One region of the Carnobacterium iners genome, then DNA from elsewhere that is predicted to be linked to it. Evidence: a T-box and tRNA genes for the amino acid it is inferred to sense, from the RefSeq annotation. Region 1 holds a T-box; the other holds one or more tRNA genes.
What was found. The T-box of region 1 lies ahead of B9Y54_RS10820 (valine--tRNA ligase). A T-box ahead of a tRNA ligase gene usually reads a tRNA of that ligase, here a tRNA-Val.

Region 2: it encodes a tRNA-Val, which carries the amino acid that the T-box ahead of B9Y54_RS10820 (valine--tRNA ligase) is inferred to sense. The anticodon was not compared.

What each region holds. Positions count from the first base shown of each region.
Region 1 covers NZ_FXBJ01000002.1:2,257,242-2,262,003, forward strand. Annotated here, with positions in the region: gene B9Y54_RS10820 (valine--tRNA ligase) at 1-2,338, opposite strand, end outside; T-box leader at 2,409-2,640, opposite strand; gene tpx (thiol peroxidase) at 2,705-3,196, opposite strand; gene B9Y54_RS10830 (redox-sensing transcriptional repressor Rex) at 3,349-4,008, opposite strand; gene thiI (tRNA uracil 4-sulfurtransferase ThiI) at 4,195-4,762, opposite strand, start outside.
Region 2 covers NZ_FXBJ01000002.1:636,995-641,756, reverse strand. Annotated here, with positions in the region: gene B9Y54_RS03295 (DAK2 domain-containing protein) at 1-1,167, shown strand, start outside; gene B9Y54_RS03290 (DUF2177 family protein) at 1,287-1,688, shown strand; gene B9Y54_RS03285 (DUF3159 domain-containing protein) at 1,701-2,372, opposite strand; tRNA gene B9Y54_RS03280 (tRNA-Val) at 2,582-2,654, opposite strand; partial or broken gene B9Y54_RS03275 (ClC family H(+)/Cl(-) exchange transporter) at 3,039-4,574, shown strand; gene mnmG (tRNA uridine-5-carboxymethylaminomethyl(34) synthesis enzyme MnmG) at 4,650-4,762, opposite strand, start outside.

The DNA of each region.
Region 1 (4,762 bases):
CAGGGTTACAGAAACGTTCAATATAAGAAGTATTGTTTTTCAAAAATGATTCAACTTTAATATCATTTGTTTTAATTAACAATTCAACAGGTTTAGATAGAGGCGTATTTACTTCTGAACGAATATTACGAACTGAACGAATCAATTCCATTAATACGTCCATCCCCTCAGTCGCTTCTTCATCTGACAACTCTGGACGAACAACTGGATATTCGGCAACAACCAATGATTCTCCAATATGTGGAATATTCTCCCATATTTCTTCTGTTACAAAAGGCATCACTGGATGCAATAAGCGAAGTGTTTGATCTAAGACATGAGCTAAAACACTTCTTGTCGTTTGTTTAGCCTCTTCATCTTCATTAAATAAAATTTCTTTACTCATCTCAATATACCAGTCACAAAAATCATCCCAGATAAAGTGGTAAAGATGTCGGTTAGCTTCTCCAAATTCAAAACGCTCAAATAAATCAGCTACTTTTTCGATTGTTTTATTTAGTTTAGTTAAAATCCAACGATCAGCTATTGTTTTCTTACTAGTTAAATCGATTTGTTCAACTGTAAAATCTTCCATATTCATCAATGCAAAGCGACTTGCATTCCATATTTTGTTGATGAAATTCCAGGAAGCATCCATCTTATCGTAACTAAATCGTACATCTTGGCCAGGCGCTGAACCATTAGACAAGAACCAGCGCAATGCATCTGCACCGTACTTATCTACTACTTCCATCGGATCAATTCCATTGCCTAAGGATTTACTCATTTTACGACCTTCTTCATCTCGAATTAATCCATGAATAAGTACATCATTAAATGGTTTTTTGCCAGTAAATTCCAGACTTTGGAAAATCATTCGACTTACCCAGAAGAAAATAATGTCGTAACCTGTTACTAATGTGTTATTAGGAAAGTATCGTTTAAAATCTTCTGAATCTTCATCTGGCCAACCCATCGTTGAAAAAGGCCAAAGAGCTGAACTAAACCAAGTATCTAAGACATCTGGATCTTGCTCCCAGTTTTCACTATCTTCAGGTGCTTGCATCCCTACGTAAAGTTCACCCGTTTGTTTATGAAACCAAGCTGGTATCCTATGACCCCACCATAATTGGCGTGAGATAACCCAATCATGGACATTTTCCATCCAGCTTAAATAGGTGTTTTCAAATCGTTCTGGCACAAAATTAACTTTATCTTCCGTTTTTTGTAGATCGATTGCTTCTTTTGCAAGAGGCTTCATTTTAACAAACCACTGAGTAGATAAACGAGGTTCAACAATAACTCCCGTTCTTTCCGAGTGCCCTACACTATGGACCATTTTTTCAATTTTTACCAGTCGTCCTTGAGCTTCTAAATCTTTGATAACCGCTTTTCTAGCGTCAAAACGATCCATCCCCGCGTATTTACCAGTTATTTCATTCATCGTTCCGTCTGGATTCATAACATTTGTGCGCGGCAAATCATGGCGATTTCCAACTGCAAAGTCATTAGGGTCATGTGCTGGAGTTATCTTAACAACTCCTGTTCCAAAATCCATCTCAACGTACTCATCCGCAATTATTGGTATTTCAAGATTCATCAATGGTAAAATAATTTTTTTACCAATGAGATGCTGGTAACGTTCATCATCAGGATGAACAGCGACTGCTGTATCGCCTAACATCGTTTCTGGACGCGTTGTAGCAATTTCTACAGAACCACTGCCATCTGCTAATGGATAGGTCATGTGATAGAAAGCTCCATCAACATCTTTATGAATAACTTCAATATCTGATAAAGCCGTCTTCGCTTTTGGGTCCCAGTTAATAATATATTCCCCACGATAAATTAAGTCTTTATTAAACATCGTAACGAAAACTTTTCTAACTGCTTCTGATAATCCATCGTCTAACGTAAATCTTTCACGACCGTAATCAACAGATATCCCAACTTTTGCCCACTGTTCACGAATAACTAAAGCGTACTCTTCTTTCCATTCCCAAACGGTCTCGTTAAATTTTTCTCGTCCTAAGTCATAACGTGAAATACCTTCTTCAGCTAATTTAGCCTCTACCTTGGCCTGTGTTGCAATCCCTGCATGATCCATACCTGGCAACCACAAAGTATCAAAGCCTTGCATTCTTTTTTGGCGAATAATAATATCTTGCAAAGTTGTGTCCCAAGCATGCCCTAGATGCAACTTACCTGTAACGTTTGGAGGAGGGATAACAACAGAATAAGCTTCTTTTGTTTTATCTCCGCTTGGTTTGAACAAATCTTTTTCAAGCCATTTTTCATAGCGACCGGCTTCAACTTCTTGCGGTTGATATTTCGTCGGCATTTTCAATTCTTTAGACATTTTTTAGCCTCTTTTCTTTTTATTGTTTATAACTAACAAAAAAAAGCATTCGTCCTAATACAACTAGTTGTATTAGGACGAATGCTTTTTAATTCGCGGTACCACCTATTTTGTATATCTCCACAAGAAATATACCTCTCTTCACGTTTTTAACGAAACGTCATTCCGAACAAAGTTACTGTACATTCACCTTGTTAGCTCCCAAGCTACTTTCATTTTATTTTGGTCAAGAACTCTCAGCATCTGCTCTTTTCTCTGGATAACCATGTAACAAAACTACTTCTCTTGTTCATTGCTTTTTTTCTATAATTTAGTTTAGCACTGAAAAGATGTTAATTCAATCTTAATTTTAATATTCTGTCTAAATTAACGTACTGCTTTTGCACTTTCGATTGCTTTATCGTAGTTCGGCTCATCAGACATTTCTGATACCACCTCTTTGTAGATTAACTTGCCCGTTGCATCAATAATAAATACTGAGCGAGCTAGTACATTTAATTCAGGAATAGCTATTCCATACATTTTGCCAAAAGATAAATCTACATCACGAAACATTTCCATATCTATGCCTTCTCCTGCACACCAATTTTCCTGCTCATCTTTTGTATTTGTAGAAATAGTTATTAAGTTGATTCCTTCGAGTTCACTTACATTTTTATTGAAAGCTTTTGTTTGAACCGCACAGACTCGTGTATCAATATCAGGAACAACACTTATCAAAGTAATTTCCCCTTGACAATTTTCTAAAGATATCGTTTCATCATTTTTATTTCTAACAAAAAAATTTGGGACCATTTCCCCTATGTTGGGCTGAGTACCTTCTATTTTTAATAACTTGCCTTTTTTTGTGAATTCCATATTTACTCGCTCCTATCTCTAAACATATTTACCCATTAAGTATACGCTGTCTGAAAAGAGAAATGCAAATTTTAGATTTCATTTACCTTTCATTAAAAAAAGGTAAGAGTAGAGTATTATTACACTTTAGGTACTTTTATAATACTTAATGTTTACCTTTTTATAGTCGGTGGAAGCAATTTCCCATCATAATAAACCAATGTTAATATTTCACCAGTCAGGTCAATATAACGAACATCAACTCTTGAAGGAACAACTACTCTACCTGGGGCAAAATTTAAAATAGAGGTAATTCCTGAGTCCACTAGCATATTTATCGACTCTTGAGAGTATTCACTCGGAACGGTAGAAATAGCTACATGAATATTTTCACGAGATAAAACACTTCTCATTTGATCGATAGAATAAATCGGAACGCCGGATAAAATTTTTCCAGATTCTTCTTCATTTTTTTCGAAAGCACATGTTATTTTCATATTATCGTCTCTACGAAAATTATTAGCGATTAACGCTTTACCTATATTTCCTACACCCACTAAAGCTATATTTACGATTTTATTCACATTTAAAATTTCATGGAAGACTTCTAATACGTAATCAACTTCATAACCGTATCCACTTCTACCTAATTCTCCGAAATGAGAAAAATCACGGCGGATTGTTGCTGAGGGTATCTGTGTTAATTCACTAATTTCTTGTGATTTAATCCTCTTTACTCCTTTATCTGCAAGCTTTTTTAAACATCGGTAATAAACTGGTAATCTTTTAGCAGTTGCCCTAGGTACATAGTGTTCTTCCTGCTCACTTTTCATTAAAAATCCTCCAATTGCCTATCTCTTTCTTTAAATCATATCATCAATAAAAACAAAACTCAATCTTTTTGTGATAAAAATCACATTAAAATCATAAAAACGCTTTCTATGATTTATTGAAAAAAGATTAGAAATAGTATTTTCTCTAATCCGTCTGAGATAAGTCTATTTCTGATCTTTTTTAATTTATAATAGTGAAGAATATTTATCAGTTTGCTGGTTTTCTAGAGTATCTCCCACTTTTATTTCAGAGTAAACTAAATTATCCATTGTATGTTGGATTAATTCTTCTATATTAAGTCTTGCTTCATAGCGCCTACTTTTTTCTAAATCGGGCCTTGTTTTTGGAGTAGTAGGAGCAAATATAGTACAACAATCTTCAAAAGGTTGGATAGACAGTTCAAATGTCTCAATCTTTTGAGCTAAATCAATTATTTCATTTTTATCCATTGATACAACTGGTCTAATAATCGGTGTGACTGTTACATCATTAATGGCAATCATACTATGCAAAGTCTGCGAAGCTACTTGTCCAAGAGATTCGCCATTAATGATTGCCAATCCATTTTGCTTTTCACGAATTTTTTCTGTGATTCGTAACATCATCCGTCGTGTTACGGTCATTGAATATCCCTCAGGCACACATTTTTTTATCTCTTCTTGAATCTCAGTAAATGGGACTTCAATAAAGACAATATTCCCTACAAATGCAGCCATTTTAGAGGTTAAATCCTTAGCTTTTTGTAGAGACCTA
Region 2 (4,762 bases), 1.6 Mb from region 1:
GAATCTATTAATAAACTGCAAAAAGATAGTATCAGTGTTGAAGTTGAACACGATATGAATGCTGAAATTACTTACCGCTATTGTACAGAATGTTTATTAAGAGCAGACGAAATCGATACTAAAAGTATTAAGAAATCATTGAGCCATTTAGGTGATTCTCTGATTGTTGCTGCTAATAAAAACCAAGTAAGAGTCCATATCCATTCCAACGAACCTGAACGTGTTTTTGAAATACTTCGTCAAAATGGAAATGTAGGCTACCAGAAAGTAGACGATATGAAAAAACAGCAAGATACTATGTTGCGAAGAAAATCAGATATCGCTTTATTGACAGACAGTATAGCAGACGTCCCTCAAGAGTTTATTGATGCAGAACAAATTCATGTCATTAATTTAAGCATATTATTCGAGAATACTTCTTTTATCGATAAATTATCTATTACTCCTAAACAACTACTGGACTATTCCAAAGACAGTAGAGACTTACCAACAACATCACAGCCTGATGAAAAATCGATAGAAAATATTTTGCTCTATCTTTCTACACACTATAAATCATTGATTGTTATGACTGTTTCCAAAGAATTAAGCGGAACTTATAGTACGATTAAAAGAGTCGCTAAGAGAATGGAATCTGATGACTTTAAAATAGATGTTATCAATACTAAGCAGAATTCAGGAGCTCAAGGACTGTTAGTTGCTAAAGCCGCTGATTTAATTACAGAAGGTTACAAACAAAAGGAAATCGTCGATACAATAACTAGCGATATAGCGAGAAGTAAAATATTGGTTCGTGTAAAGACTTTAGATAACATGATAAAATCTGGTCGTTTAAGTACAACTACTGGAAAAATAGGAAAGAAAATTGGATTGAAACCTATTGTAACGTTAGATGAAGAAGGAAAAGGCGCATTAGATAGCGTTTCTTTTACAACTAAAGCTAGTCTCAATAAGTTAGTAAAACATGTTAAGAAAATAATGAAAGATCATACTATTGAATCCTATAGTATTGTCCACGTTAACAATTTAGAAGAAGCAAAAGAATTAGAGCTCTTATTTACAAATTTAATTGGCACAAAACCCAGATATATAACAGAAACTTCGTCAATTATAGCTGTTGGTGCTGGTGCTGGTGCGGTTGCATTATCTTATATATTAAAAAAATAGATTAATTAAACTCAATTGATTAGTATTTTGTTTATTCTTTTCCTTATAAGATAACTGCATAGGTATATTCATCTATCATTTTAAAAAAGGCGGTACGTAATAAAAGGAGGAAAATGAATATGTTAGAAATTTTAAAGCATTATTCAATAGCTTTCACTATTTTTTTAATTATTGATCTTATCTGGCTAGGATTGGTTGCTAAAAATTTATATAAACGAGAGTTAGGTTTTATTATGAGTGACAAACCTAATTGGGTTGCAGCTATTATTTTCTATTTAATCTTTATAGCTGGCTTGGTATTTTTCGTAATCAACCCAGCAATAGTAAGCAACAGTTGGACTTATGCTTTATTTGCAGGAATGTTTTTAGGATTTTTAACCTACGCTACCTATGACTTGACTAATTTAGCTACTTTAAAGAATTGGCCTCTTAAAATAACTATTATTGACTTAATTTGGGGAACAACCTTAGGTGGGTCTGTTTCTATCATCACATTTTTTATTGCTGGATTATTCAAATAGATGATTTCTAAATTAAAACCCTTTTTTCTGACCTTCCCATGGTGGGTTCTTCCCTTCTTGGAACTCTTCTATACCAGGTCCTCCCAATACTCTAAGTCTCCATCCTCCATAAATAAGCGTCAAAACCAATACGGTCAGTGTTGCCGGAAAACCCAGTAAAATACTTGCCCAACCTAATTCTGTTAAATTTCCTCTATTATATAAAAATAGTTGGAGAAGCATTCTTGCTAGAAATAAAATTGCCCATACGATGGTTACTTCTCTATAAGCTGGTTTAATATCTTTTCTTAAAAACCAATCAAAGCTCCAACCTCTTGATACATGACTCAAAATTGCTGCAAGAGGCTTTCCAACAAAAATACTTATAGTAGAGATTAAAAATAAAGCGCCGCTCCCTATTATCTTCGGTAAAAAATAATTTGCTGCATTATCTGCAATAAGAGCAAATCCAGAAGCAAGAGCTACTCCACCAATGCCTCCCAAAGCATAGAGAATATTCTCTTTTTTTAGAAGTCTTAACAAAGCAAAAAGAAAAGCAACCGATAAAGCAAGAATAATCCCTACATTAAGTCCAAAAAGATTATTTCCTATTACGTAGATTATTGGCGGAATGATTGTATCTATTGTTTTTCCCGACATAAATTGCTTAAGTTCTTCTACAGTTTCTTTAAGTATTTTCTTCATCTTTTCTCCTTTAAGCTTTTAGTAAATTATAACATATCTCATTTGATTAGACTGTTTTAAAGATTTTAAAAATTACTTAGCCTAAATCCTATTACTAAAATGCTAGTCATTATTTGTCAATAAGTAGATAGACAGTCAAAAAAAAGCCCTATAGCGTGATAGGATGTTAAACCTATCAACGTTATAGAACTTTTATTTAATTAACAGTATGGTCCCAACTGGGCTCGAACCAGCGACCCCTACCTTGTCGAGGTAGTGCTCTCCCAACTGAGCTATGGAACCTACATTTATATCAAATTCTATCTTAATATAACTTTGCTAGTTTTATTATAAGCTAGTGCTTGATTTAAGTAAAGCTTTTAAAAAATTCTCTGCTTTTTTTTGTCTAGAAAAGTTCTTGCTTTTTTTGATTTAAATCTTTTCTTTCTAATCTTTCTACTAAACCTCTTCTATTATATTCTATTTAGTATAAAATTAAGAAATTACTTTTATTTTATATTTTTACGCAAAAAACTTTTAATCTAGTTGTTACATTTGCTTTTAATTTCCAATTATTTATTTACATTAACTCTCTTCGTTTACTATCCATCTTGTTTCTCCTCGCTTAAAAGGTGTAGTATAGATGAGTGAGATTTAAAATATATTTTAGAAAAGGAAGTTTAAAGCATGAAAAGATTGTTCACTGCGCTTAAAGATCGACGAATTCGATACATCACTAAAGGTATAGTAGTTGGGGTGTTGGTAGGCTTCCTCGTAAGTTTATTTCGTTTAGGTGTAGAAATCATTTTTAAAAATATTATTCTCTTATATAAATTTTTCCATTCAAATCCTCTATGGTTGATTCCATGGGTGGTTATTTCCATTGTTATTGCAATTGTTATTGGTTTACTTGTAAAAAGCGATTCAAATATTAAAGGAAGTGGTATTCCTCAAGTAGAAGGTCAAGTTCAAGGAATTATCCATATTGAGTGGTGGTCCGTCTTATGGAAAAAATTCATCGGCGGACTATTAGCTATTGGATCTGGACTTTTTCTTGGTAGAGAAGGTCCTTCTATTCAGTTAGGAGCTTCAGTAGGGTTGGGTGTCAGTAAACTAACAAAAGGAGATGAAACAGAAGAGAAAATTTTATTATCAAGTGGTGCTGGTGCTGGTTTGGCAGCTGCCTTTAATGCGCCCATCGCAGGCTTAATGTTTATCTTAGAAGAGGTCCATCACAACTTCTCCCCCTTAGTTGCGATAACAACGTTTACTTCAGCAATTGTTGCCAACTTCGTCTCTTTAACTATTTTTGGTTTAACTCCTATATTAGACATCGGAGCAGTTACGTCTTTGCCACTTAAATATTATAGTTATTTACCATTATTAGGAATCATTCTCGGTTTTGGAGGCTGAGTTTACAATAAGGTCTTATTGGATGTCCTTCCAAAATTTTATCAATTATTCCCCTTTATTCCTAAACATTTTAATTCAGTTATCCCACTTTTACTAGTAATCCCAATCGGCTATTTTTTACCAGAATTAATGGGAGGTGGAAGTGGTATTATTACGCAATTAGCAGATTGGAATTTATCCTTGTCTGTTTTAGTTGGATTATTTATTTTTCGATTTATTTTCTCAATGATCTCTTATGGAGCTAGTCTGCCAGGGGGCATCTTCTTACCCATTTTGTCATTAGGTGCCATTATTGGTGCACTATTTGCTCAGCTCATGGTTTATTATTTTAATATGGACGGTCAGTATATCGCTCATTTTATTTTATTTGCTATGGCTGGTTACTTTACTGCCATTGGAAAAGCACCTGTAACAGCTATTTTATTAGTTACCGAAATGGTTGGAGGTTTCAATCAATTAATGCCGTTAGCTGTTGTATCATTGATAGCCTATGTGATGGCCGACTTCTTAGAAGTTAAACCAATCTACGAAAGTTTGTTAGAAAATATCATTCCAGATGACGCTAACGTAGTAGTTAGTAAACCTCACTCTTTTGTTTACACAATCGAACCTGATAGTCCTCTATCTAGAAGAACTATCGACGAAGTGCAGTGGCCTGAAGAAATTATTATCTCTTCCATGCGTAGGGGTAAAGAATACATCTTTCCTCATGGACACACCATTATTCATGTTGGTGATCATCTTATTATTACTTGTGATTTAAAGAATGCTCAGGCTATTCAACAAGCATTAAAAGAAAACAAAATTTAATCTACTAGATAAATAAGAGCCGTACATTAAATTAATCCTTAATGTACGGCTCTTATTTATGTTCTCATTTTATCCTTATACTTTTACAATTTTCCCTTGTTCTACATATACCATTAAAACTGAAATATCAGCTGGATTAACACCACTGATACGACTTGCTTGTGCAATCGTTTCGGGTTGAATGAGTG